One region of the Streptomyces sp. NBC_01334 genome, then DNA from elsewhere that is predicted to be linked to it. Evidence: riboswitches for the same ligand, from Rfam matches in the RefSeq annotation. Region 1 holds a riboswitch; each other region holds the start of a gene.

The links. A riboswitch is a leader RNA that binds a small molecule or an ion and turns the genes downstream of it on or off. The one in region 1 is predicted to bind S-adenosylmethionine.
Region 2: linked by a shared signal. The riboswitch ahead of OG736_RS37110 (amino acid ABC transporter permease) and the one ahead of OG736_RS40465 (putative leader peptide) in region 1 are both predicted to bind S-adenosylmethionine.
Region 3: linked by a shared signal. The riboswitch ahead of thrC (threonine synthase) and the one ahead of OG736_RS40465 (putative leader peptide) in region 1 are both predicted to bind S-adenosylmethionine.
Region 4: linked by a shared signal. The riboswitch ahead of OG736_RS13150 (aminotransferase class V-fold PLP-dependent enzyme) and the one ahead of OG736_RS40465 (putative leader peptide) in region 1 are both predicted to bind S-adenosylmethionine.

Annotation. Positions count from the first base shown of each region.
Region 1 is NZ_CP130718.1:9,094,300-9,099,936, reverse strand. Features, by position in the region: gene OG736_RS40475 (protein kinase domain-containing protein) at 1-1,120, opposite strand, end outside; gene OG736_RS40470 (SAM-dependent methyltransferase) at 1,380-2,195, shown strand; SAM riboswitch class IV at 2,346-2,455, shown strand; gene OG736_RS40465 (putative leader peptide) at 2,475-2,606, shown strand; gene OG736_RS40460 (ABC transporter substrate-binding protein) at 2,812-4,434, shown strand; gene OG736_RS40455 (ABC transporter permease) at 4,443-5,402, shown strand; gene OG736_RS40450 (ABC transporter permease) at 5,399-5,637, shown strand, end outside.
Region 2 is NZ_CP130718.1:8,318,467-8,324,103, reverse strand. Features, by position in the region: gene OG736_RS37115 (amino acid ABC transporter ATP-binding protein) at 1-41, opposite strand, end outside; gene OG736_RS37110 (amino acid ABC transporter permease) at 38-1,018, opposite strand; SAM riboswitch class IV at 1,415-1,534, opposite strand; gene OG736_RS37105 (glutathione S-transferase C-terminal domain-containing protein) at 1,601-2,497, opposite strand; gene OG736_RS37100 (NAD(P)-dependent oxidoreductase) at 3,355-4,161, opposite strand; gene OG736_RS37095 (DoxX family protein) at 4,175-4,675, opposite strand; gene OG736_RS37090 (hypothetical protein) at 4,668-4,838, opposite strand; gene OG736_RS37085 (carbohydrate kinase family protein) at 4,991-5,637, opposite strand, start outside.
Region 3 is NZ_CP130718.1:4,582,762-4,588,398, forward strand. Features, by position in the region: gene OG736_RS20400 (cold-shock protein) at 1-100, opposite strand, end outside; gene OG736_RS20405 (ubiquitin-like small modifier protein 1) at 554-829, opposite strand; gene thrC (threonine synthase) at 964-2,265, opposite strand; SAM riboswitch class I at 2,284-2,449, opposite strand; gene OG736_RS20415 (glucosyl-3-phosphoglycerate synthase) at 2,620-3,564, shown strand; gene OG736_RS20420 (alpha,alpha-trehalose-phosphate synthase (UDP-forming)) at 3,686-5,098, shown strand; gene otsB (trehalose-phosphatase) at 5,086-5,637, opposite strand, start outside.
Region 4 is NZ_CP130718.1:2,887,873-2,893,509, reverse strand. Features, by position in the region: gene qcrA (cytochrome bc1 complex Rieske iron-sulfur subunit) at 1-811, shown strand, start outside; gene qcrB (cytochrome bc1 complex cytochrome b subunit) at 808-2,454, shown strand; gene trpD (anthranilate phosphoribosyltransferase) at 2,617-3,681, shown strand; SAM riboswitch class IV at 3,761-3,877, shown strand; gene OG736_RS13150 (aminotransferase class V-fold PLP-dependent enzyme) at 4,058-5,419, shown strand; gene OG736_RS13145 (Lrp/AsnC family transcriptional regulator) at 5,452-5,637, opposite strand, start outside.

The DNA.
Region 1 (5,637 bases):
CCACGCAGGCCCCGATCCACGCGGCCCGCCAGCGCCGACGTGGGGGTGCGGCAACGGTCGGCGGCTGCCTCGGGCGGGGCGGTGCGAGGAGGTACGAGGTGACGTCGAGGCCGGGGGGCGTGACATCCGCCGCGATCGGCCCCGGGGCCGGCGCAGGCGCGGGATCCCGCTGAGCTCGGTGCGCGGACGCCCGGGCCGGGCTCCCCGGTGCCGTGGCGGCGGCGCCCTGCCCCGGCAGGGCGGTGTGATGCGGGAGCCGGGGCGCGGCCGCGGAGAGCTGCGGCGCGGGCGCGGCCAGCGTGTCGAACAGCGCCCGTGCCTCTTCCGCCGTCGGTCGCTCACCGACCGGCTTCGCCAGCATCCGCCCCACCAGCTCGTCCCACTCGGGGGCCAGCCCCGGACACCGTAGCGACGGCTTCTGCGGTGTCTCGTACACATGGCAGTGCATCAGCGCGGGCGCCGACGCCGAGTCGAACGGCGGTGCGCCGGTGAGCATCTCGTACACCGTGCAGCCCAGCGCGTACACATCCGTGCGGCCGTCGTCAGCGCCACGGGTGAAACGCTCCGGCGCCATGTACGGGAGGGTGCCGACGGGCGAGTCCGTGGTGGCGGTGAGCCGGCCGCCCGTCGTCGCGTCGAGGAACTTGGCGATTCCGAAGTCGAGCACCTTCACCATGCCCTCGTCCGTGACCATCACGTTCGCCGGTTTGATGTCACGGTGCACGATGCCGGCCCGGTGCGCGGTCGCCAGGGCCCGGCAGACCTGCGCCGCGAGCACCGCGACCCGCTCCGGCGGCAGCGGCCCCTCGGCCACCGACTCGCGCAGGGTCCGTCCCGAGAGCAACGGCATGACCAGGTAGGGGACTTCGCCCTCCGCGCCGTGGTCGAAGACCGGCACGACGTACGAGCTGTCGAGGGCGGCGGCGGCCCGTGCCTCCCGCCCGAACATGGCGAGCAGCCGTTCCCGCTCGGCACCGGCCGTGCCCGGTGGCAGACTCAGCAGCTTGACGGCCACCGTGCGTTCGAGCCGCGCGTCCCTGGCCCGCCACACCACACCCATACCGCCCGCACCGATCCGCTCCGTGAGCGTGTACCGGCCGTCCAGTACCGTGTCGCGCATCCTCGCCCCCACTCGCTCAAGGATTCGGCGGTCTCAATGTACCTATGCACAGAGCGAGTTGAGGGGTCCCAGGAGAGGTGCGGGCGGCCTGACCGACGGTGCGGCCGGACCGGCCGACAGCCGGACGTTCAGCCGGTCGTTTCCACGAGAGCACTGTTCGAACCGACCGAAAATGTGAACGGGTGTACGTACCAGGGTCGTTGGGACGTAGGTTGTGGCTCGAACTGCCCACGCCTCGGCCGAAAGACGGACGCCCCTCATGACCGACCATGTGACCACGCCCGGTTCAGCGGCACCTCAGAAGATCGACACCTCGGTGCCGCACTCGGCCCGTATCTGGAACTACTGGCTGGGCGGGAAGGACAACTACCCCGTCGACGAGCAGGCCGGTGACGCCTACACCGCCGTGTTCCCCGGCATCGTCACCATCGCGCGCAGCAGCCGCGCCTTCCTGCGCCGCAACATCACGTACCTGGTCTCCGAGGCGGGCATACGGCAGTTCCTGGACGTCGGAACCGGCCTGCCTACCGCCGAGAACACCCACGAGGTCGCCCAGCGTCTCGCCCCCGAGACGCGGATCGTCTACGTCGACAACGACCCGCTGGTCCTGGCCCACGCCCGCGCCCTGCTCTACTCCACCGCGGAGGGCGCGACCTCCTACGTCGACGCCGACGTGCTGGACCCGGAGCGCATCCTGGCGAGCGCCGCGGAGACGCTGGACTTCAGCCGTCCCACCGCGCTCATCCTCAGCAACATCCTGGGCCACGTCGCCGACCACGACCAGGCCCGTTCCATCGTCAACAGCCTGATGGCGGCACTGCCGTCCGGCAGCTACCTCTCCGTCAACGACGGTTCGCGGGGCATCGACCCGGTCTTCGAAGAGGCCCAGGACGCCTACAACGAAAGCGGCGCCGTCCCGTACAACCTGCGCTCCGTCGACGAGATCACGGCGTACTTCGACGGCCTGGAGCTCCTGGAGCCCGGAGTCGTCTCGGTCCCCCTCTGGCGCCCGGAGGCCACCTCCCCCGCCCCCGACGTGATCGGCGAACACGGCGGCCTCGCCCGCAAGCCGTAGCGGCCACGCCGCTGCCCTCCCCACCGCACGGGCGGCCGGCGCGCGCTGACGCCGCTCCGCCGCACCCGCCGTCCGGGCCGGTGCGGCGGAGCCGTTCAACTCTCCTACCGATATTGACGGATAATGTCAGTACTCCGTAAGATCGACCCCGGCATTGAGTGTCAGCATCAAGCCCTGGCTAGCTGACCGGCAACCCTCCTCCGCGGTGGGGTGCTCCAGGTGAAAGCCCGGCAGGGTCACCGACCCTGCAAGCGCGTGGCCCCGTTCCAGGGGCCTGAGATGTGGAGGACCAGCGTGCGGCACAGCGGCAACCTGAGTGCCTCGATCGCGACCGCGGAACTGTTCTCCGGTTTCTCGCGCAGGCGCCACATCGACCTGCAGCGCTCCGCCAGCTGTCTGTGTCAGGGCTGATCACGCCCCACCCCGCAGGCTGACCCTCGCACACAGCGCGGTCACGCCGTCGTCGACGTCGCCATCGACCCGGTCGTCGACACCCCCTCCCCCTGAACAGTTCTGAGCAGTGCCGGCCCGTGCGTGGCCGGCACCCTCCGCGCATCGCCATGCCGCGTTCCGCACCGGCATGCGCGCGGTGACCTTGGAGTAGGAGAACCATCCCGTGACAGCGCATCCGGATTCCCGTACCCCCCGGTGGGCGGCGCTCGCCGCACTCGTGACCGGCAGCCTTCTGCTCAGCGCCTGCTCGTCGAGCGGCAGCGGCAGCTCGAGCGGCGAGGGCGGCAGCCCCAAGTCGGGTGGCACCCTGACCTTCGCGGTGGGTTCCGACGCCGGCTGCGTGGATCCGCAGCAGGTGGGCAGCAACGACACCATCTACTCACTGCGTCAGGTCGTGGACTCCCTGACCGACCAGGACCCCAAGACCGGCAAGATCGTGCCGTGGCTCGCGAAGAGCTGGGACGTCAGCGCGGACACCACGACGTTCACGTTCCACCTGAGATCAGGGGTGACCTTCAGCGACGGGACACCGCTCACCGCGCAGGTGGTCAAGGACAACTTCGACGCGGTGCCGAAGCTCGGCGCCCTCGCCACACTCGCCCAGGGGTACCTGAGCGGTGTGGAGAGCACCACCGCCGTGGACCCGCTCACGGTGCGGGTGAAGTTCAAGCAGCCCAACGCGCAGTTCCTCCAGGCCACGGCCACGCACTCGCTGGGGATCGAGTCGTCGGCGAGCGTGCGCAGGAGCCCGCAGGAGAAGTGCAGCAAGGGAGTGGTCGGATCCGGGCCGTTCGTGCTGAACGGCTATGTGCAGAACCAGTCGATCACCCTGGCCAAGCGCGCCAAGTACGCCTGGGGTTCCTCCCTGTGGACCAAGCAGGGCGAGGCCTACCTGGACAAGCTGGTGTTCAAGGTGGTGCCCGAGGCGGGCGTGCGCACCGGCAGCCTCCAGTCCGGCCAGGTGGACGCGATCGGCAGCGTCGGCAGGGCCAACGAGGCGGCGCTCAAGGGCGGCGCGGTGAACCTCCAGGCGCGGGCCAACCCGGGCGTGGTGTTCAACCTGGGGCTCAACAACTCCCGGCCGCTCTTCAAGGACGCGAAGGTACGCCAGGCGATCCTGTTCGCCATCGACCGGCAGCAGATCGTCGACGCCGTGTTCCCGACCGGCACCGAGGCGGCGACCAGCATCCTGGCGCACACCACACCGGACTACACCGACCTCGGCTCCGACCTGACCTTCGACGCAGCCAAGGCGAAGTCCCTACTGGAATCCGCCGGTTGGAAGGCGGGCAGCGACGGCGTCCGGGCCAAGGACGGCAAGAAGCTGAGCCTGACCGTCAAGTGGTTCGCCAACGCGGCCACCAACCAGCCCGCGCTGGAACTGATCCAGCAGCAGCTCAAGGCCGTCGGTGTCGAGGTGGTGCTCAAGCAGCTCCAGATCGCCCAGTTCTCCCCGACCCTACAGTCCGGTGACTTCGACGCGGTGTGGGGCAACGTGACCCGCGCCGACCCGGACATCCTGCGCAGCTCGTACTCCACTCTGCTGGCCAACTTCTACCACCTGCCGGCCGGCCCGCTGGACACCGCGCTGACTCAGCAGGCCGCGACGACCGACGCGGCGAAGCGCAAGCAACTCGTCACCCAGGCACAGCAGTTGATCGTGCAGAACGCCTACGTCGTCCCCGTGGTGGAGCTTCAGACCCAGCTGGGGGTGGCTAAGAAGGTGCACAACCTCGACTTCGAGGCCTCCAGCCGGATCCAGCTGCACGACACCTGGGTCGGATAGCGGCCGGCATGCGTCTCTATGTGGTCAAGCGACTCGCGCAGGCCCTCGGGGTGCTCTGGGCGGCCTACACGGTGTCCTTCCTCGTGCTGGACTACCTGCCCGGTGACCCCGTCTCTGCGATGGCCGGAGCGGGAGCGGACACAGGTCAGGTCGATCCGGCCCAACTCGCGGCGCTGCGGCACGAGTACGGCTTCGACAAGCCGGTTCTCGCGCAGTACGCCGACTATCTCGGCAGGGCGGTGCGCGGCGACTTCGGCGACTCGGTGTCCACCGGCCGACCGGTGACCTCGACGCTGGCCGACGCGCTGCCGCAGACCCTCCAGCTGACCGGGGCGGCACTGCTCCTCGCGGTCTTCCTCGGCGGCGGGCTTGCGGTGCTGGCGACCTACACCACCCGGCGCTGGTTGCGACAGCTGCTGCTGTCGCTACCGCCGCTGGGGGTGTCGGTGCCCACGTTCTGGGTCGGGCTGGTACTCGTCGAGCTGTTCTCCTTCCGGACGAGGCTGTTCCCGGCGTTCGGCAACGACGGGCTGCGGGGCCTGGTGCTGCCCGCAGTGACGCTGGCGGTCCCGACCGGCGCCCTGGTGGCGCAGGTGCTGGCCAAGAGCCTGCTCACGGCGCTGGACCAGGCCTATGTGGAGACCGCCCGGGCCAAGGGCGCCGGCCGACTGCGCATTCATCTGCGGCACGCGCTGCGCAACGCCTCGCTGCCGGCGATGACGGTCGTCGGACTGCTGGCCGGCCAGCTGATCGCCGGTTCGGTCGTCGTCGAGACGGTGTTCTCCCGCGACGGTCTGGGCCGGGTGACCGCCGCCGCGGTCACGGTCCAGGACATCCCGCTGGTCCAGGGGGTCGTGGTGTTCGGGGCGCTGATCTTCGTGGCGGCCAATCTGATCGTCGATCTCGTCTACCCGCTGCTCGACCCGCGGATCGTGGTGGCGGCGAGCAGGAAGGTGCGTCCCGCATGAGCCGGACACTTGCCGACGATGTCACCGCCGGAGCCGCCGGAGCGGCAGGAACTGCCGAAGCGGTCGGACCGGTCGAAGCCGCGGCCGGCCTGGCCCGGCCGGTGGATCCCGGGGCCGACCCGGGCCCCGCGAGCGCCGGACGCGGTGTCGGCCCGCGACGGTTCCTGCTGTTCCTGCTGCGCCGACCCGGGCTGCTGGCCTCGGTCCTGGTGCTGGTGCTGGTGGTGCTGGCCGC
Region 2 (5,637 bases), 780 kb from region 1:
ATCCCGGCGGTGTCGGCGCTCTGCACGGTCTCGGTGGTCATACGGCGGCCTCCCGGCGGATGCGGGCCCGCAGGTCGGTGAGACCGGTCCGCAGTTTCTGAAGCGGCGTCGGCGGCAGGGAACGCGTGGCGCCCCGGGCGTAGTAGCGCTCGACGTAGAACTGGACGACGGAGACGAGGCTGGTCAGGATCAGGTACCAGACGGTGACGACCAGCAGCAGCGGCACGATGTCGCCGGGATAGGTGGCGCCCATGGTCTGCGCGGTGCCGAACAGGTCGAGCAGCGACACGTAGAAGACCAGCGAGGTGGACTTGACCAGGCCGATCAGCTGGTTGACGTAGTTCGGCGTGATCGACCGCAGGGCCTGCGGGAAGACGATCTTCCAGAACTGGTAGCGCTTGGGCAGGCCGAGGGCGGCGGCCGCCTCGTGCTGGCCCTGGTCGACGGAGAGGATGCCGCCGCGGACCACTTCGGCGGCGTAGGCCGCCTCGTTGAGGCTGAGGCCGACGACGGCGATCACCATGTCGGTGGCCAGCCGGGACTCGTCGAAGCGGAAGAACGCCGGGCCGAAGGGGACCCCCACGCTCAGGGTCTGGTACAGGGCGCTGAAGTTGTAGAGGAAGAGCAGCACCACGATCAGCGGGATGGAGCGCAGCGCCCACACGTAGGTCCAGCTGACCGCGCGCAGCACCGGGCTCTTCGAGAGCCGGGCGAGGGCGAGCAGGATGCCGCCGAGGAGGCCCAGCACCGCGCTGTAGGCGGCCACTTCGAGGGTGATCAGCAGTCCGTCGAGGATGACCGGCCGCAGGAACCAGTAGCCGAAGCGGTCCCACTGGTAGAAGGGGTTGGAGATCAGTCCGTGCGTGAACTGCGCCACCAGGACCAGGGCCACGGCGGTGGCGATCCAGCGGCCGGGCTTGCGCAGCGGCTGGACGCGCTGGGCGGTGAGCTTCTCCGACGGGACGTCGATGGCGGGTGCGGGCTCGGCGAGGGTCACGGCGCCTGGGGGTTCACTCATGAGGGGCTCCGGCGGGAGTGGGACACCCCGGGTCACGGCGGACGTGCGTGGCCGGACGCGCTTCGGCGGGGCGGCGGGAACCGCTCCGCGGGCGCGAACAGGGCATGGCGCACGGATGCGTACAGGAGACCGGGGTGGGGCGGACAACGGCACACCGCTCGGGCGGTGTTCGTCAGGAACGCGGAGGCGGGGCTGCGGTGCGAGGGGTTCGTTCAGCCCCGACAGCGGGCACGGCCCGGTGCGGTACACAGTGCGCTGTTCACGCGCAGGAGATCGACGGCGCGGTTGGCGACGAGGATGTCGAGGTACGGCCGTACGCAGCCCCGGGGGCGACGGGGCGCCGTCCGATGAGCTGCGTACATGTCCGTCTCCATCACTGTTCCGGCCCCTGAGGGGCCCTCGCGCTTACCGATACGTCATTACCGAAACGTCGGTCCGGTCGTCACCTGGGGCACCCCACCGCGGAGCGAGGGTTGCCGGTCAGCTAGCCAGGGCTTGTCGCTGACGCTCATGACCGTTCTGGGCCGTAAGTAAGACAGTTGCCCGAACGAATGTCAACGGCGGTCCGGTGGATGGACCGGGTCAGGGCCGGTTGACCTGCGGTCGGACCGCCGCACCGGCTTCCGCGTGGGTCTCCCAGTCCAGGATCTGGACAGCGGCGCCGGCGGCCTCCAGGCCCTGGCAACGGGCGTGGTGGCGGCGGGCGATGGCGTCCAGGTCGAGGTGGGCGCCGAAGGCCGGACGAGCGGCCAGCCGGCGGGCGTAGGCCCACAGCGCGGGGTGGTCGGCGATGCGGTGCACGGCCCCCGCGTCCAGGTGGTAGCGGTGCACGGTGTCGAGTTGGACCAGGGCGACCCACAACTCGACGTCGGCAGCGGTGATCTGATCGCTGATCAGGTACTCGTGGGCACCGAGCCCTCGCTCCAGCACCCCGAGCGTGGTGAGCAGCGTGTCGAGGGCGGCGGTGCGCTCCGCCTCCTCGGCGTCGGCCGCTCCGGCGCGCTGGGCGGCCTCCTCGATGCCCTGGGCGCACATCCGCTCGACGGCCTCGATCTGGGATACCTGGCCGCACGGGTACAGGGTGGGCCGGCCGCCGCCGAAGTGCCGGGCCAGGTCCCGGGCGATGTCGGGGCCGTGGCTGCTGACGATGCGCCCGGACCAGTCGTCGCTGAGCACGGGGGCGAGGGCGGGTCCGGTGTACCGGTGCGCGCTGGCGTCGTACAGCGGACGCAGCGCGGAGTGGCCTCCGTCGGGGCAGTCCGGGACGGCGGGCAGGAAGGTGACCGGGCAGGCCTTGTCCAGGCCGAGGAGGCTGTGGGTGACGGCGATGCGCAGACAGTCGGGGTCGGCCGCCGCCAGATGGAGGCGGTAACGGCGCGGCACCGCGTAGTGGCCGCTGCGCGCGTCCCTGCCGATCCGGCCCCGGAAGGCGGCGGCGGGCCGGGTGGACGGGTGGGCGGCCAGTGGTGTGACGGACATGACTCTCCCCGGGGGCGGGACGCACACGGGACGTGCGCGCGGCGGATGCGACGTCGAAGAGGGAGGTGCGGACCTCGTCCGCACGTGCCGGGTGCGGCCGCGTCCGCGGGACACCGCCGGTGCGGTTCGGCGCGGGGACGGGCCCGGCTCAGTCCTGGAACCTGATGGCGCTGCAGACGCGCTTCAGGTCGATGTGACGGCGGGAGGTGAGAAGGGGTGACGAACACGCCGTACGGCCCGCTCGGCCGAGTGTCGGCTCCAGTCGCCCCATTGTTTCCCTACCCGTTCACTAGGATTCCCGAATCGAGTGTCGATCCGCCTCGAGCCCCCGTCAAGGGGGCGTCCACCAGGTGAGTACCGGCGCCACCCGCGGGAGTGTCCCGGAGGCGGTGCAGGGCAGTTCGAGGGTGGCGGCGGCGTCACACGTACCGTGTGCCGATGAGCCCGCCCGGGCCTCCGTCGGGGTGGCCCGGCCGGGGTCCGCGCGCCGGGCACCAAGGACTCCGCCGCACTCGACGGCGCCCGTGGCGCTCTAGGGGCCCGGACGACGATCACCGGGTGGTGTCGGTGGCTGCGGCGAGCCGGTCACCGGGGGCGCGGGGCCGGTGCCGGGGGATCCGGGCCCGCGCGACGACGCCATGGCGCGGAGCTCCCTCTCCTCGGCGACCGCGTCGACCGAGGTGCCCTCGAAGCCGCGGGCGGCGGAATCCTCCAGCGCGGCTTCGAGGATCTCCGCACACCGTGCCGACAGCGCGGTGCGCCCCTTTCCGCAGTGGGACGGGTACCCGCGTACGGACGGACGACCGCCCCGGCGGGGCGAGGGAGGGGGCGTGCCCGGCCGGGTGCGACGGTCTTCCTCACCTCCCCATGGCGTCCAGGGCGGCGCGGGCGGCGTCTCGGACCGGGCCCGTAGCGGTCCGGCCCGCCGCGTCGGCGACCTCGCCCAGCAGGCGTACGTCCTTGGCGAGCAGCCCGCCCGCGTGGGCGCCGATGCGGTCGAGGGTGCCGCCCGCGTCGGCGACCCGCTCCAGCGCGAAACTGGCGGCGCTGCCGCTCGGCAGGACACGGCCGAGGGCCGCCGGATCCAGGCCCAGGGCCCCACCGAGCGCGAGGGTGTCGGCCGCCAGGGCCAACTGGGCGGTGAACAGGGTGTTGTTGAGCAGTTTGGCGACCTGACCCGCACCGACGGGACCCAGGTGGACGACCGGGTCGCCGTAGGTGGCGAACACCGGGCGGCAGGAGGCGAACACCTCCGGGTCCCCGCCCGCCATGACCAGCAGGGTGCCCTGTTCGGCGGCCCGTCCGCCACCGCTGACCGGGGCGTCCAGCACGGACACGCCTTGCTTCGCGGCGCGTTGGGCGAGACGGCGGCACGTGTCGGGGTGGACGGTGGAGTGCACGGCGATCACCCCGCCGGGCCGCAGTCCCTCCAGTACGCCGGAGGCGACCTGCTCCACATCCGCGTCGGCCACCACGCACAGGCACACCAGGTCGCTGGCGGCGGCCAGTTCGGCCGGTGAGCCGGCGGTCCCGGCGGCGGTGCCGGCGAAGGGGTCGAGGGCGGCGGGCCGTCTGGCCCACAGGGTGGTCACGAAGCCCGCCTCGACGATCCGGCGGGCCATCGGCGCTCCCTGGCCGCCCAGTCCGATGAAGCCGACGCGCACGGGGCGCCCCCCCTCAACTCTCCTGCCGGGGTCGCCAGAACACGGCCAGCAGCCCGGCCGTCGCGACGACACCCACCCCGAGCACCACACCGGCGCCCGTCCATCCGGTCACCCCGATGTCCGCGGCCTCGTCCACCGCGTACTCCCCCGGCCCCCACGCCCCCAGCGCCACCGCGAGGACGCCCAGGACGAGGACGTACTCGTAGCCCTCCTTGAACACGAAGAAGCCGTTGCGGCGGTGTGCCAGCAGGCCCGCGACCAGCATCACGGACAGCACCGCCGCGCAGGCCAGTGAGGTCAGGAATCCCGCCAACAGCAGCACGCCCGCGCCGAGTTCGGTGAGGACGCTGAGCCATGCCTGGAGTCTCGGGCGGGTGAGTCCGAGCCCGCCGAACCAGCCGGCGGTACCGGTTATGCCGCCTCCGCCGCGCCAGTGGTTCCAGCCGTGCGCCAGCATCACCACACCGAGCACGACCCGTACGAGCAGCAGTGCGGTGTCCGAAGCCTCACTCATCGCCATGTCCCTTCTCCGTCGGCAGCGCCCGTACGCCCGGCGCGCGCTCCTCGGCGAAGGCGAGCACGTGCGGGTGGTGGGCGAGAGCGGTACGGCCGACGCCGGTGTCGTGGCCCGCGCCCGCCTGCTCGTGGCGTACCACCCGTGGGGCTCCGGTGAACATGGAAGCGAGGTCCGCCGGTCCCCGGGGCCGTTCGTCCGCACCCGCTCGTACACGGCGAGGGTGAGGTGCACGGGCACCGGGACCCGGGCCGAGGCCCGACCGCCGGCCCCTTCACCTCCCGGCAGCCGGCCCCTCCCTCTCCTCGATCCCCCTCAGGTGCGGGACTTGGTCGTCGCGGCGAAGGCGTCGGCGGCGGTGAGGTCGAAGTCGCCGTGGTCGCTTCCGAGCCCTTGCGCGACGAGTGCGGCGGCGGCGCTGCCGAGGACGGCGGCGTCGCTCGGCGTACGGCCCAGGCTCACGCCCCGCAGATAACCGGCCGAGAACGCGTCACCGCACCCGGTGGTGTCGACGACGTCGACCACGAAGGCGGGGACCGGTTCCGCGCCGTCCGCGCTCACCACGAGCGCGCCGTCGCCGCCGCGCGTGACGGCGACGACGCCCGCACCGGCGGCGAGGAGCTTGCGCGCGCCCGTCAGCAGGTCGCTCTCGCCGGTGAAGCCGAGGACCTGGTCCTCGTTGGGCAGCAGATGGTCGATGTAAGGCAGGGCCGCCTCGATCTGGTCGAAGCTGCCGAGGACACCGGGGGCGAGCAGGTCCACGGAGGTGACGACACCGTGTTCCCTGGCGTACGACAGGATGCGCGTGGTGACCTCGACACCGATCAACTCCGGTCCGCCCAGGTGCAGATGGTCGGCCTCGGCGAGGGCGTCCCAGGGGACGTCGTCGAGACCGTAGGTGATGTTGGCGCCGAGCAGGTGCAGCGAGGGGCGGTCGCCGTTGGGCCGGATCGGCAGCACGC
Region 3 (5,637 bases), 4.5 Mb from region 1:
GAATCGCGCTGTAGTGGACGAAAACATCCGCACCACCGTCGACCGCGATGAAGCCGTACCCCTTCTCCGCGTTGAACCATTTGACGGTGCCCTGAGCCATGCCTAACTCCCCTATTACTGGCCCTTGCACGGATCCACACTTCGCGGATCCGGGTCAGACCTCACCCCCCGGTTGGCTTGGGGGCGTGCGCCGGAACGCGTCGACCGCGGCTGAATGTATCTGTCCAACTGCCGTCTGCAACAGGTCAGTCGGACGAGAATTCCGGACGCATGGGATCCGGAATGTGGCGAGAATTCGCCTGAATTAAGGGCAAGTCGGGCCCTACATAAGCCACAAAAGCCACGAAAGAGGCGCACACATTGGCTGCTTCTTGTCGGGCGCGAGGCAGAAATCAAAGGCTCCGGATCCGGTGATCCGGACCGGGTTCCCCAACTGTACCGCGCTCAACCACACTGAATTGCCCCCTCCGCTTCTATCGCGGAGAGGGCAATTCGATGAACACTCGGTAATCGCTGTTACCGACGGTTACTACCGATGGGTACTGAACTACGGTCAGCCACCTGCGACGGCCGGGATGATCGAGACGCCGGCGCCGTCCGGGGTCGCCGTCTCCAGCCCCTGCTCGAAGCGGACGTCGTCGTCGTTCACGTACACGTTGACGAACCGACGCAGCTTGCCCTGGTCGTCCAGGACCCGGGCGGCGATGCCGGTGTGGTTCTTCTCCAGGTCGGCGATGACCTCACCGAGGGTCGCCCCCTCGGCCTTCACCTCGGCCTGGCCGCCGGTGTAGGTGCGCAGGATGGTGGGGATGCGGACGTTGACGCTCATGTCTGGTGGTCTCCGGTCGGGTAGTCGGCCTCAGGGACGCGGGGCTGTCTGGATCGTGCGACTGCCGCCGCGTGGGCGCGGCCGGCCCACGCCGGCCCGCAGCACACATACGGTCTTACAGCGGAGCGCCCCGCTCATGACGCGAGGCCGGCCTCGCGGAAGGAGTCGAGGTTGGGACGGATGGTCGCGGTCAGCCCGGTGCCGGCCACCGCGTCCAGGGTCTTCAGTCCGTCGCCCGTGTTGAGGACGACGGTCGTCCTGGTCGGGTCGAGAAGGCCGTTCTCGATCAGCTTGCGCGTCACGCCCACCGTCACACCACCGGCGGTCTCCGCGAAGATGCCCTCGGTGCGCGCCAGCAGCTTGATCGCGTCGACGACCTGCTCGTCGTTCACGTCCTCCACCGCGCCGCCGGTGCGCCGCGCGATGTCGAGGACGTACGGACCGTCCGCGGGGTTGCCGATGGCCAGCGACTTGGCGATGGTGTTCGGCTTCTGGGGGCGGACCACGTCGTGCCCGGCCTTGTAGGCCACGGACACCGGGGAGCAGCCCTCGGCCTGCGCGCCGAAGATCTTGTACGGCTTGTCCTCGACCAGCCCGAGCTTGATCAGCTCCTGGAGGCCCTTGTCGATCTTCGTGAGCTGGGAGCCGGAGGCGATCGGCACGACCAGCTGGTCCGGCAGCCGCCAGCCGAGCTGCTCACAGATCTCGTACGCCAGCGTCTTGGAACCCTCGGCGTAGTACGGCCGCAGGTTGACGTTGACGAAGCCCCAGCCCTCGCCCGCCGAGTCGCCGATGAGCTCGGAGCAGAAGCGGTTGACGTCGTCGTAGTTGCCCTCGATGCCGACGAGCTCGCCGCCGTAGATCGCGGCCATGACGACCTTGCCCTGCTCCAGGTCGTGCGGGATGAACACGCAGGACCGGAAGCCCGCCCGGGCGGCGGCGGCGCCGACGGCACCGGCCAGGTTGCCCGTGGAGGAGCAGGAGAGAGTGGTGAAGCCGAACGCGCGGGCGGCCTCGATGGCCTGGGCGACGACGCGGTCCTTGAAGGAGTGCGTCGGGTTGCCGGAGTCGTCCTTGACGAAGAGCTTGCCGGCGTCGACACCCAGTTCACGGGCGAGGTTGTCGGCCTGGACGAGCTTGGTCCAACCGGGGTTGATGTTGGGCTTGTCGGCCACGTCCGCGGGGACGGGCAGCAGCGGCGCGTAGCGCCAGATGTTCGCGGGCCCCGCCTCGATGCGCTTGCGGAGCTCCTCCGTGTCGTAGGAGGAGAAGTCGTAGGCGATCTCGAGCGGGCCGAAACACTCCTCGCAGGCGAAGACCGGGCCGAGGGGCACGCGGTGGCCGCACTCGCGGCAGGTCAACGCCGCGGCCGGACCGAGGTCGACAGCAGAGGACGTCGTAGAGTCGGTGGTGCTTGCAACAGTCTGCGCAGCCATGTGAGGCGAGGCCCTTTCTCCTCATCTTCCTCACGACGCATCTCGCCGTGAGACGGATTTGGCACCTTCCCGAGCCGGGAGCCTCGCGAAGCGATCACCACGTGGATCAGTGATCGTTACGAGACCGGCTGGAGGGTTGCCGGGGCTTCATCGGGCCGTATCCCTCTGCCCCTCTGGATGAGCGGTATGAAGTTGTGAACGGGGGGCGACCTCGGACATGCGATGGTCATCCGCGTTGTTCAAGACTGTAACCGAAGGCCAGGACAGTTGAGATAGTCGTCCGAACCGCGAGATGGATCACACGGTCACCTCCTGTGCACCCGGTGTGATCACGACAGTGAGGAGCCGCAGACTGTGCTTCGAGAAACTGAGCGCTGGCTGGCCACCCGCTCCTGGTCCGTGACCGATCGTCCGCTCCACCGGATCCTGGCCGCCAAGCGCGCCACGAACCAGTCGGTGTCCGTCGTCCTGCCCGCGCTGAACGAGGAGGAGACGGTCGGTGACATCGTCGCGGTCATCCGTCACGACCTCATGCACCAGGTCCCGCTCGTCGACGAGATCGTCGTCGTCGACTCGGGATCGACCGACCGTACGTCCGAGGTGGCCGCGGCGGCCGGCGCGCGGGTCGTCCACCGGGACGACATCCTGCCGCGGATACCGGCCGTGCCCGGCAAGGGCGAGGTCCTGTGGCGCTCCCTGCTGGTCACCACCGGGGACATCGTCTGTTTCATCGACGCCGATCTGAGGGAGTTCTCCTCGGACTTCGTCTCGGGGATCGTCGGCCCGCTGCTCACCGACCCCGGGGTGGATCTGGTCAAGGGCATGTACGACCGCCCGCTGGGCGGCGCGGCCGGCCAGGGCGGCAGGGTCACCGAGCTGATGGCCCGCCCGCTGCTCAACATGCACTGGCCGCAGCTGGCCGGGTTCGTGCAGCCGCTCGGCGGCGAGTACGCGGCCCGCCGCGGTCTGCTGGAGCAGCTGCCCTTCCCCGTCGGCTACGGCGTGGAGCTGGGCATGCTGGTGGACGCCCTGCACCTGGTGGGCCTGGACGCCCTCGCCCAGGTCGACATCGGCGTGCGCAAGCACCGTCACCAGGACGGGCAGGCGTTGGGCCGGATGGCGGCGGCCATCTACCGCACCGCCCAGCTCCGGCTGGCCCGCGGGCACCTGATCCGCCCGTCCCTGACCCAGTTCGAACGGAGCGCGGACGGCTTCGAGCCGCGCACGTACTCCGTGGACACCGAGGAACGGCCGCCGATGGCGGAGATCGCGGAGTACGCGACCCGCAAGGTCGCGTAACGCGTCGGACGGGCCGTATACGGCGATAGCGCCGATAACGGCGATATACGGCCAGATACGGCCCGTCCACACAGCGCGACCGTACGTTTGAGCGTTTCCCGACCGGGCTAGGTTGAGGCGTATGGCTTCCACGCACGACACTGCCGCCCCGGCCGCCGAGGTGCTGGTCGCGTCCAACCGCGGCCCGGTCTCCTACGAAGTACGCGAGGACGGCTCGCTGCACGCGAAACGCGGCGGCGGCGGGCTGGTCTCCGGTCTGTCGGCCATCGGACCCGAGGCGGGCGCCCTCTGGGTGTGCTCGGCACTCTCCGACGGCGACCGGGAGGCGGTCCGGCGCGGCGTCGGCGAGGAGGGCGTGCGCATGCTGGCCGTTCCGGCCGACGTGCACGCCGACGCGTACAACGGCATCGCCAACTCCGTGCTGTGGTTCGTCCACCACCTGCTCTACCAGACGCCGCTGGAGCCCGCCTTCGACGCGGAGTTCCGCCGCCAGTGGGCGTCGTACGAGGCCTACAACCGGGCGTTCGCGGAGGCGCTGGCCGAGGAGGCGGCGGACGGGGCGGCGGTCCTCGTGCAGGACTACCACCTGTGTCTGGTGCCGGGGATGCTGCGTGAGCTGCGCCCGGACCTGCGCATCGGCCACTTCTCGCACACGCCGTGGGCGCCGGTGGACTACTTCGCGCTGCTGCCGGGGGACATCCGCGAGCAGCTGCTGCACGGCATGCTCGGCGCGGACCGCCTGGGCTTCCTCACCCGGCGCTGGGCGGACGCGTTCACCGCGTGCTGTACGGAGTTCGCCGGCGGTCCCGGCAAGACGCAGATCGGCGTGCACGGTCTCGGCGCCGACGCCGACTTCCTGCGCGAGCGCTCGCACCGGCCGGACGTCGACGAGCGCTTGGCGGCGCTGCGCGCGGAGATCGGCGAGGGCCGCAAGGCGATCGTCCGCGTCGACCGCACCGAGTTGTCCAAGAACATCGTGCGCGGGCTCCTGGCCTACCGACAGCTGCTCGACGACCACCCGGAGTGGCGCGAACGGGTCGTCCACGTGGCCTTCGCCTACCCCTCCCGCCAGGACCTCGCCGTCTACCGCGACTACATGGCCGAGGTGCAGCGCCTGTCCGAGAAGATCAACGACGCCTACGGCACGCCCGGCTGGACCCCGGTCCTGCTCAACCTCAAGGACGACTTCGCCCGCTCCCTCGCGGCCTACCGGCTGGCCGACGTGGCCCTGGTGAACCCGATCCGCGACGGCATGAACCTGGTCGCCAAGGAGGTCCCGGTCGTCTCCGACGAGGGCTGCGCGCTGGTCCTGTCCCGGGAGGCGGGGGCCTACTGGGAGCTGCGCGAGGACGCGATCACGGTGAACCCGTACGACGTCCTGGAGACCGCCCGCGCCCTGCACGAGGGGCTGACCATGAAGCCGGAGGAGCGGGCCGCGCGCACGAAGCGGCTGTCCGCGGCGGCGACCGCGCTTCCCCCGGCCCAGTGGTTCCTGGACCAGCTGAACGCCCTGCGGGAGATTCAGCCGAGCTGAGCGGCCAGTTCCCGCAGCAGCCGTACGACGCCGGCGGGCCCGTCGACGACGAGGTCCGCGCGCTCCGCCAGTTCACCGACCTCGGTGCTGCCGCTGCACACCAGCAGCCCGGGTACGCCGTCCGTGCGGAGCTTCTCCACGGCGGCGAAGGCGGGCAGGTCGCCGAGGTCGTCACCGGCGTAGAGGACGGACCGCGCGCCGGTCTCGCGGACGTGCTCCAGCAGGGCGACGCCCTTGTCCATGCCCGGCGGGCGCAGCTCGAGGACCATCCGGCCGGGTTCCACGATCAGGCCGTGCCGGGCGGCGAGGTCGGTGAGCGGGGCCCGCAGCGCTTCGAAGGCGGCCCGGGGGTCGTCGGCGCGGCGGGTGTGCACGGCGACGGCCCGGCCGCCCTTCTCCTCGACCGAGACACCCGGCCGGTCCCCGGCGGCGGCCAGGACCCGCGGGAGTTCCGCGCGGACGGCGGCCACTCCGGGGTGCGGGGCCGGGGCGCTGAGGGCGCCGGTGCGGGCGTCCCAGCGTTCGGCGCCGTAGTGGCC
Region 4 (5,637 bases), 6.2 Mb from region 1:
GTCGATCTTCGTGTTCCCGATCGGCCACCTCAGCGCGCTGAACTTCGCGCTGGGTCTGACGCTGGGCACGGCGCTGTTCACCATCGGCGCCGGCGCGGTCCACTGGGCCCGCACCCTGATGTCCGACGTGGAGGTCGCCGACGAGCGGCACGCGATCGCCGCGGCCCCCGAACTCCGTGCGAAGGTCCACGAGGACTTCAAGCAGGGGGCCAAGGAGTCCGCGATCGGCCGTCGCAAGCTGATCCGCAACACGATGTTCGGCGCGCTCACCCTGGTGCCGCTGTCCGGTGTCGTGCTGCTGCGCGACCTCGGCCCGCTGCCCGAGGACAAGCTGCGTCACACCCTGTGGGCCAAGGGCAAGCTGCTCGTCAACATGAACACGAACGAGCCGCTGCGTCCCTCGGACGTCGCCGTCGGTTCGCTCACCTTCGCCAAGCCCGAGGGCCTGGAGGAGCACGACGAGGAGTTCCAGAACGAGATCGCCAAGGCGGCCCTGATGATCGTCCGGCTCCAGCCGGACAACATCAAGGACAAGCAGGAACTCGACTGGTCCTACCAGGGCATCGTGGCGTACTCGAAGATCTGCACCCACGTCGGTTGCCCGATCTCGCTGTACGAGCAGCAGACGCACCACGTGCTGTGCCCCTGCCACCAGTCCACCTTCGACCTCTCCGACGGTGCCCGAGTGATCTTCGGCCCCGCCGGCCACGCCCTGCCGCAGCTGCGCATCGGTGTGAACGACGAGGGCTATCTCGAGGCGCTCGGCGACTTCGAAGAGCCCGTCGGTCCTGCTTTCTGGGAGCGCGGATGAGCACGAACGAGAACACCGAGAGCAACGAGTCCCGTGACCGCGGGAAGGCTCCGGCGGGCGAGCGGATCGCCGACTGGGCCGACGGCCGGCTGGGGATCTACACCCTGGCCAAGGCCAACATGCGCAAGATCTTCCCCGACCACTGGTCGTTCATGCTGGGTGAGATCTGCCTCTACAGCTTCATCATCATCATCCTCACGGGTGTGTATCTGACGCTGTTCTTCCACCCGTCGATGAACGAGGTGGAGTACCACGGCAGCTACGTCCCGCTCCAGGGACAGCTGATGTCCGAGGCGTTCAGCTCGACCCTGCACATCTCCTTCGACGTGCGCGGCGGTCTGCTCATCCGGCAGATCCACCACTGGGCGGCGCTGATCTTCCTCGCCGGCATGTTCGTGCACATGATGCGGGTGTTCTTCACGGGCGCGTTCCGCAAGCCGCGTGAGATCAACTGGCTGTTCGGCTTCCTGCTGTTCGTCCTCGGCATGTTCACCGGTTTCACCGGCTACTCGCTCCCGGACGACCTGCTCTCCGGCACCGGTGTCCGCTTCACCCAGGGCGCGATCCTGTCGATGCCGATCGTCGGCACGTACATCTCGATGTTCCTGTTCGGCGGGGAGTTCCCGGGCCACGACTTCGTGGCGCGGTTCTACTCGATCCACATCCTGCTGCTGCCGGGCATCATGCTCGGGCTCGTGGTCGGCCACCTGATCCTGGTCTTCTACCACAAGCACACGCAGTTCGCGGGCCCCGGAAAGAGCAACAAGAACGTCGTCGGCATGCCGCTGCTGCCGGTGTACATGGCCAAGGCCGGAGGCTTCTTCTTCCTGGTCTTCGGTGTCATCGGGGTCATCGCGGGCATCGCCCAGATCAACCCGATCTGGGCCATGGGCCCCTACCGTCCGGACCAGGTGTCCACCGGCGCCCAGCCCGACTGGTACATGGGCTTCGCCGAGGGTCTGATCCGATTCATGCCGGGCTGGGAGGTCAACATCTGGGGCCACACCCTGGTCCTGGGTGTGTTCATCCCGCTGGTCCTGTTCGGTGTCCTCCTCGCGATCCTCGCGCTCTACCCCTTCATCGAGTCGTGGGTCACGGGCGACAAGCGCGAGCACCACATCCTGGACCGGCCGCGCAACGCCCCGACGCGCACGGCGCTGGGTGTCGCCTGGGTCACGATGTACATGATCATGCTGGTCGGCGGTGGCAACGACCTGTGGGCCACCCACCTCCACCTGTCGATCAACTCGATCACCTGGTTCGTCCGGATCTTCTTCATCGCCGGACCGGTCATCGCGTACATCGTCACCAAGCGGATCTGCCTCGGCCTCCAGCGCCGGGACCGGGACAAGGTGCTGCACGGTCGCGAGACCGGCACCATCAAGCGCCTGCCGCACGGTGAGTTCATCGAGATCCACGAACCGCTCAGCCAGGAGCAGCTGCACACCCTCACGGCGCACGAGCAGTACGAGCCGGCCGCGATCGGCGCCGCCGTCGACGACAACGGCGTCGAGCGCAAGGTGAAGGGCAAGGAGAAGCTCCGCGCCAAGATCAGCGGGGCGTACTTCGGTGAGGACCAGCAGATTCCGAAGCCCACCGTGGAGGAGTACAAGGAGATCACGAGCGGCCACGGCCACCACTGATCGCTGAGGCGTCGCCACGCCGCAGGAAAGGGCCCCGTCCGGTCTTCGGACGGGGCCCTTTGCCGTGCCCACGGGCTGGATAGGGTGGGGTGCACCTTGTCACGAGGCGCACGACGGCAGACGACGTACACGACGTACACGACGACACACGCAGGAGCGGCTATGAGCGCTGTGACCCCCGCTGGAGGCGACACCGCGGCGGGCCGTTCCTGGCCCGAGGTGCTGAACGGTCTGCTGTACGGTCGCGACCAGGACGCCGACGCCACGTTCTGGGCGCTGGACCGGATCATGCGCGGCGAGGCGACCGACGCGCAGATCGCCGGGTTCGTGGTGGCGCTGCGGGCCAAGGGCGAGACCGTCGCGGAGATCAACGGACTCGTCCGGGCGATGTACGAGCACGCCAACCTGATCGAGGTGCCCGGCCGGACCGTCGACATCGTCGGCACCGGCGGTGACGGCGCGAAGACGGTCAACATCTCCACGATGTCGGCGATCGTCGTGGCCGGCTCGGGCGCCACGGTCGTCAAGCACGGCAACCGGGCGGCGTCCTCCGCGTCCGGCGCCTCCGACGTCCTGGAGAAGCTCGGCGTCAATCTGGAGCTGACCCCGCGGCGGGTGGCCGAGGTGGCCCAGGAGGCCGGGATCACCTTCTGCTTCGCGATCAAGTTCCACCCGGCGCTGCGTCATGTGGGCGCCGCGCGCGGCCAGTTGGGTATCCGCACGGTGTTCAACGTGCTCGGCCCGCTGACCAACCCCGCCAAGGTGCGGGCCCAGGCGGTCGGGGTCGCGGACCCGCGGATGGCGCCGGTCGTCGCGGGCGTCTTCGCCGAGCGCGGCAACTCCTCCCTGGTCTTCCGGGGCGACGACGGTCTCGACGAGCTGACCACGACCGCCACGTCCCACGTGTGGGTCGTCCGCGACGGCAAGGTCACCGAGGAGACCTTCGACCCGCGTGACGTCGGGCTCGAGCTGGTCCCGGTCGAGGCTCTGCGGGGCGGGGACCCGTCGTACAACGCGGAGGTCGCCCGCCGCCTTCTGGAGGGCGAGACGGGACCGGTGCGGGACGCCGTGCTGCTGAACTCGGCGGCGGCGCTGGTGGCCCTGGAGCCGGGCTCCGGAACCCTTGCCGGGCAACTGCGCGACGGCATGGACAAGGCGGCCGAGTCGATCGACTCGGGTGCGGCCAAGCGGGCGCTGGACCGCTGGGTCGCCGCCACCCAGGCGTGACGCCTCACCGCTGAAGGCCGTCCCGCGATCCGGACACGGGTTGCGGGACGGCGATCACTTCACGTACGTTCCTGTATCAGGTCATGAGTGACAGTCATGAGGCCCCGGCCGACTGTCCGGCAACCCTCCGTCCGTGGCGGGGTGCCCCGGGTGAAGACCAGGTCGTAGGCAGCGAGGTCTACGGCAAGCGCGGACCCCTCGCACTCTTCTGAGTGAGTACCGCCAGGGGTCCTGGTCGTTCGAGGGAGCCTTCCGTGAGCAAGCGAATGCGATAGGGCGTAGAGCCCCGCCTCCGCACACCCCTTTCACCTTCCTCCGTGCTCGAGCCATGCCCGCTCGCACGGTGGTTCCCCCTTGCCTCTCACGGGAGTTCGCCATGTCTGTCTCCACCGCTGCCGCCGCCCGTACCGTTTGTGCCCCGCTGCCCGTTCTCGGCCGGGATGTCACGGTCCCGCTCGTGACGGGCGGCGAGGTCACCTACGCGGCGCTCGACTACGCGGCCAGCGCCCCCGCCCTCCAGCGCGTCTGGGACGACGTGGCGGCCTACGCCCCGTACTACGGCAGCGTCCACCGGGGCGCCGGCTACCTCTCGCAGCTCTCCACGGACCTCTTCGAGAACGCCCGCAGGACGGTGGCCGAGTTCCTGGACTGCCGCCCCGACGACCAGCTGGTCTTCACCCGCTCGACGACGGACTCCCTCAACCTGCTGGCTCGGGCCCTCCCGGCCGGCTGCCAGGTCTTCGTCTTCGAGACCGAGCACCACGCCTCGCTGCTGCCCTGGCAGGACGCCCGGGTCACCTACCTGAACGCCCCGCGCACCCCGCGCCAGGCCGTCGAGACGCTGGAGCGGGCCCTCGCCGACCGTGACCCCCACGGCCCGGCCCTGGTCTGCGTCACCGGCGCCTCGAACGTCACCGGCGAGCTGTGGCCGGTACGCGAGCTGGCGGCCGCCGCGCACGCCCACGGCGCCCGGATCGTCCTGGACGCGGCCCAGCTGGCCCCGCACCACCCGGTCTCCGTGCAGGAGCTCGACGTCGACTGGATCGCCTTCTCCGGTCACAAGCTGTACGCGCCCTTCGGTTCCGGCGTGCTGGCCGGCCGCGCCGACTGGCTGGTGGCGGCCGACCCGTACCTCGCGGGCGGCGGCGCCAGCCGCAAGGTCACGCGGCGCGAGGACGGGGGAGTGGACGTGGAGTGGCACGAGAGCGCCGCCCGCCACGAGGCCGGCTCCCCGAACGTGATCGGCGCCTACTCCATCGCCTCGGCGTGCAAGGCCCTCACCGAGGCGGGCTTCGACAGCCTGGTCGCCCGGGAGGAGTACCTGATCGCGAAGGTGCGGGCCGGTCTGGCCGAGGTCCCGCAGGTGAAGGTGCTGTCCCTGTTCGGGGACGACGCGCCGCGGGTCGGCGTGATCTCCTTCGTCGTCGAGGGCTGGAACAGCTCCCACTTCGCCGCCGCCCTCTCCGCCGAGTACGGCATCGGGGTCCGCGACGGCCTCTTCTGCGCCCACCCCCTGGTCCGTACCCTGCTGGGCAGCGACCCCCGGAACCAGGGCGAGTGCGGCGCCCCCGAGGCGGCTCCCGGCGAGAAGTCCCTCAACGCGATCCGGGTGAGCTTCGGCGCGGGAACCCCGGACGAGCACGTGGAGCGCTTCGTGAACGCGGTGCGCGAACTGGTGAGCGAGGGTGCGCAGTGGCAGTACCGGACGGAAGACGGCCGCTGCGTGCCCGCGGTCTGAGCGACGGTCCGCCGGAGGCGGTGTTCAGCCGGTCAGGAGTCCAGCCCGATCGCGAACGCCGCCTCCAGGTCGTGCTGCGAGTAGGTGCGGAAGGCGACGTGCGTGTCCGTGCCCTCCACCCCGGGGATCTTGCTGATGCTGCCCGGGATGACCTCCGCCAGGTCCTCGTGCTCCTTGACCCGCACCATGGCGATCAGGTCGTACGTCCCGGTGACGGA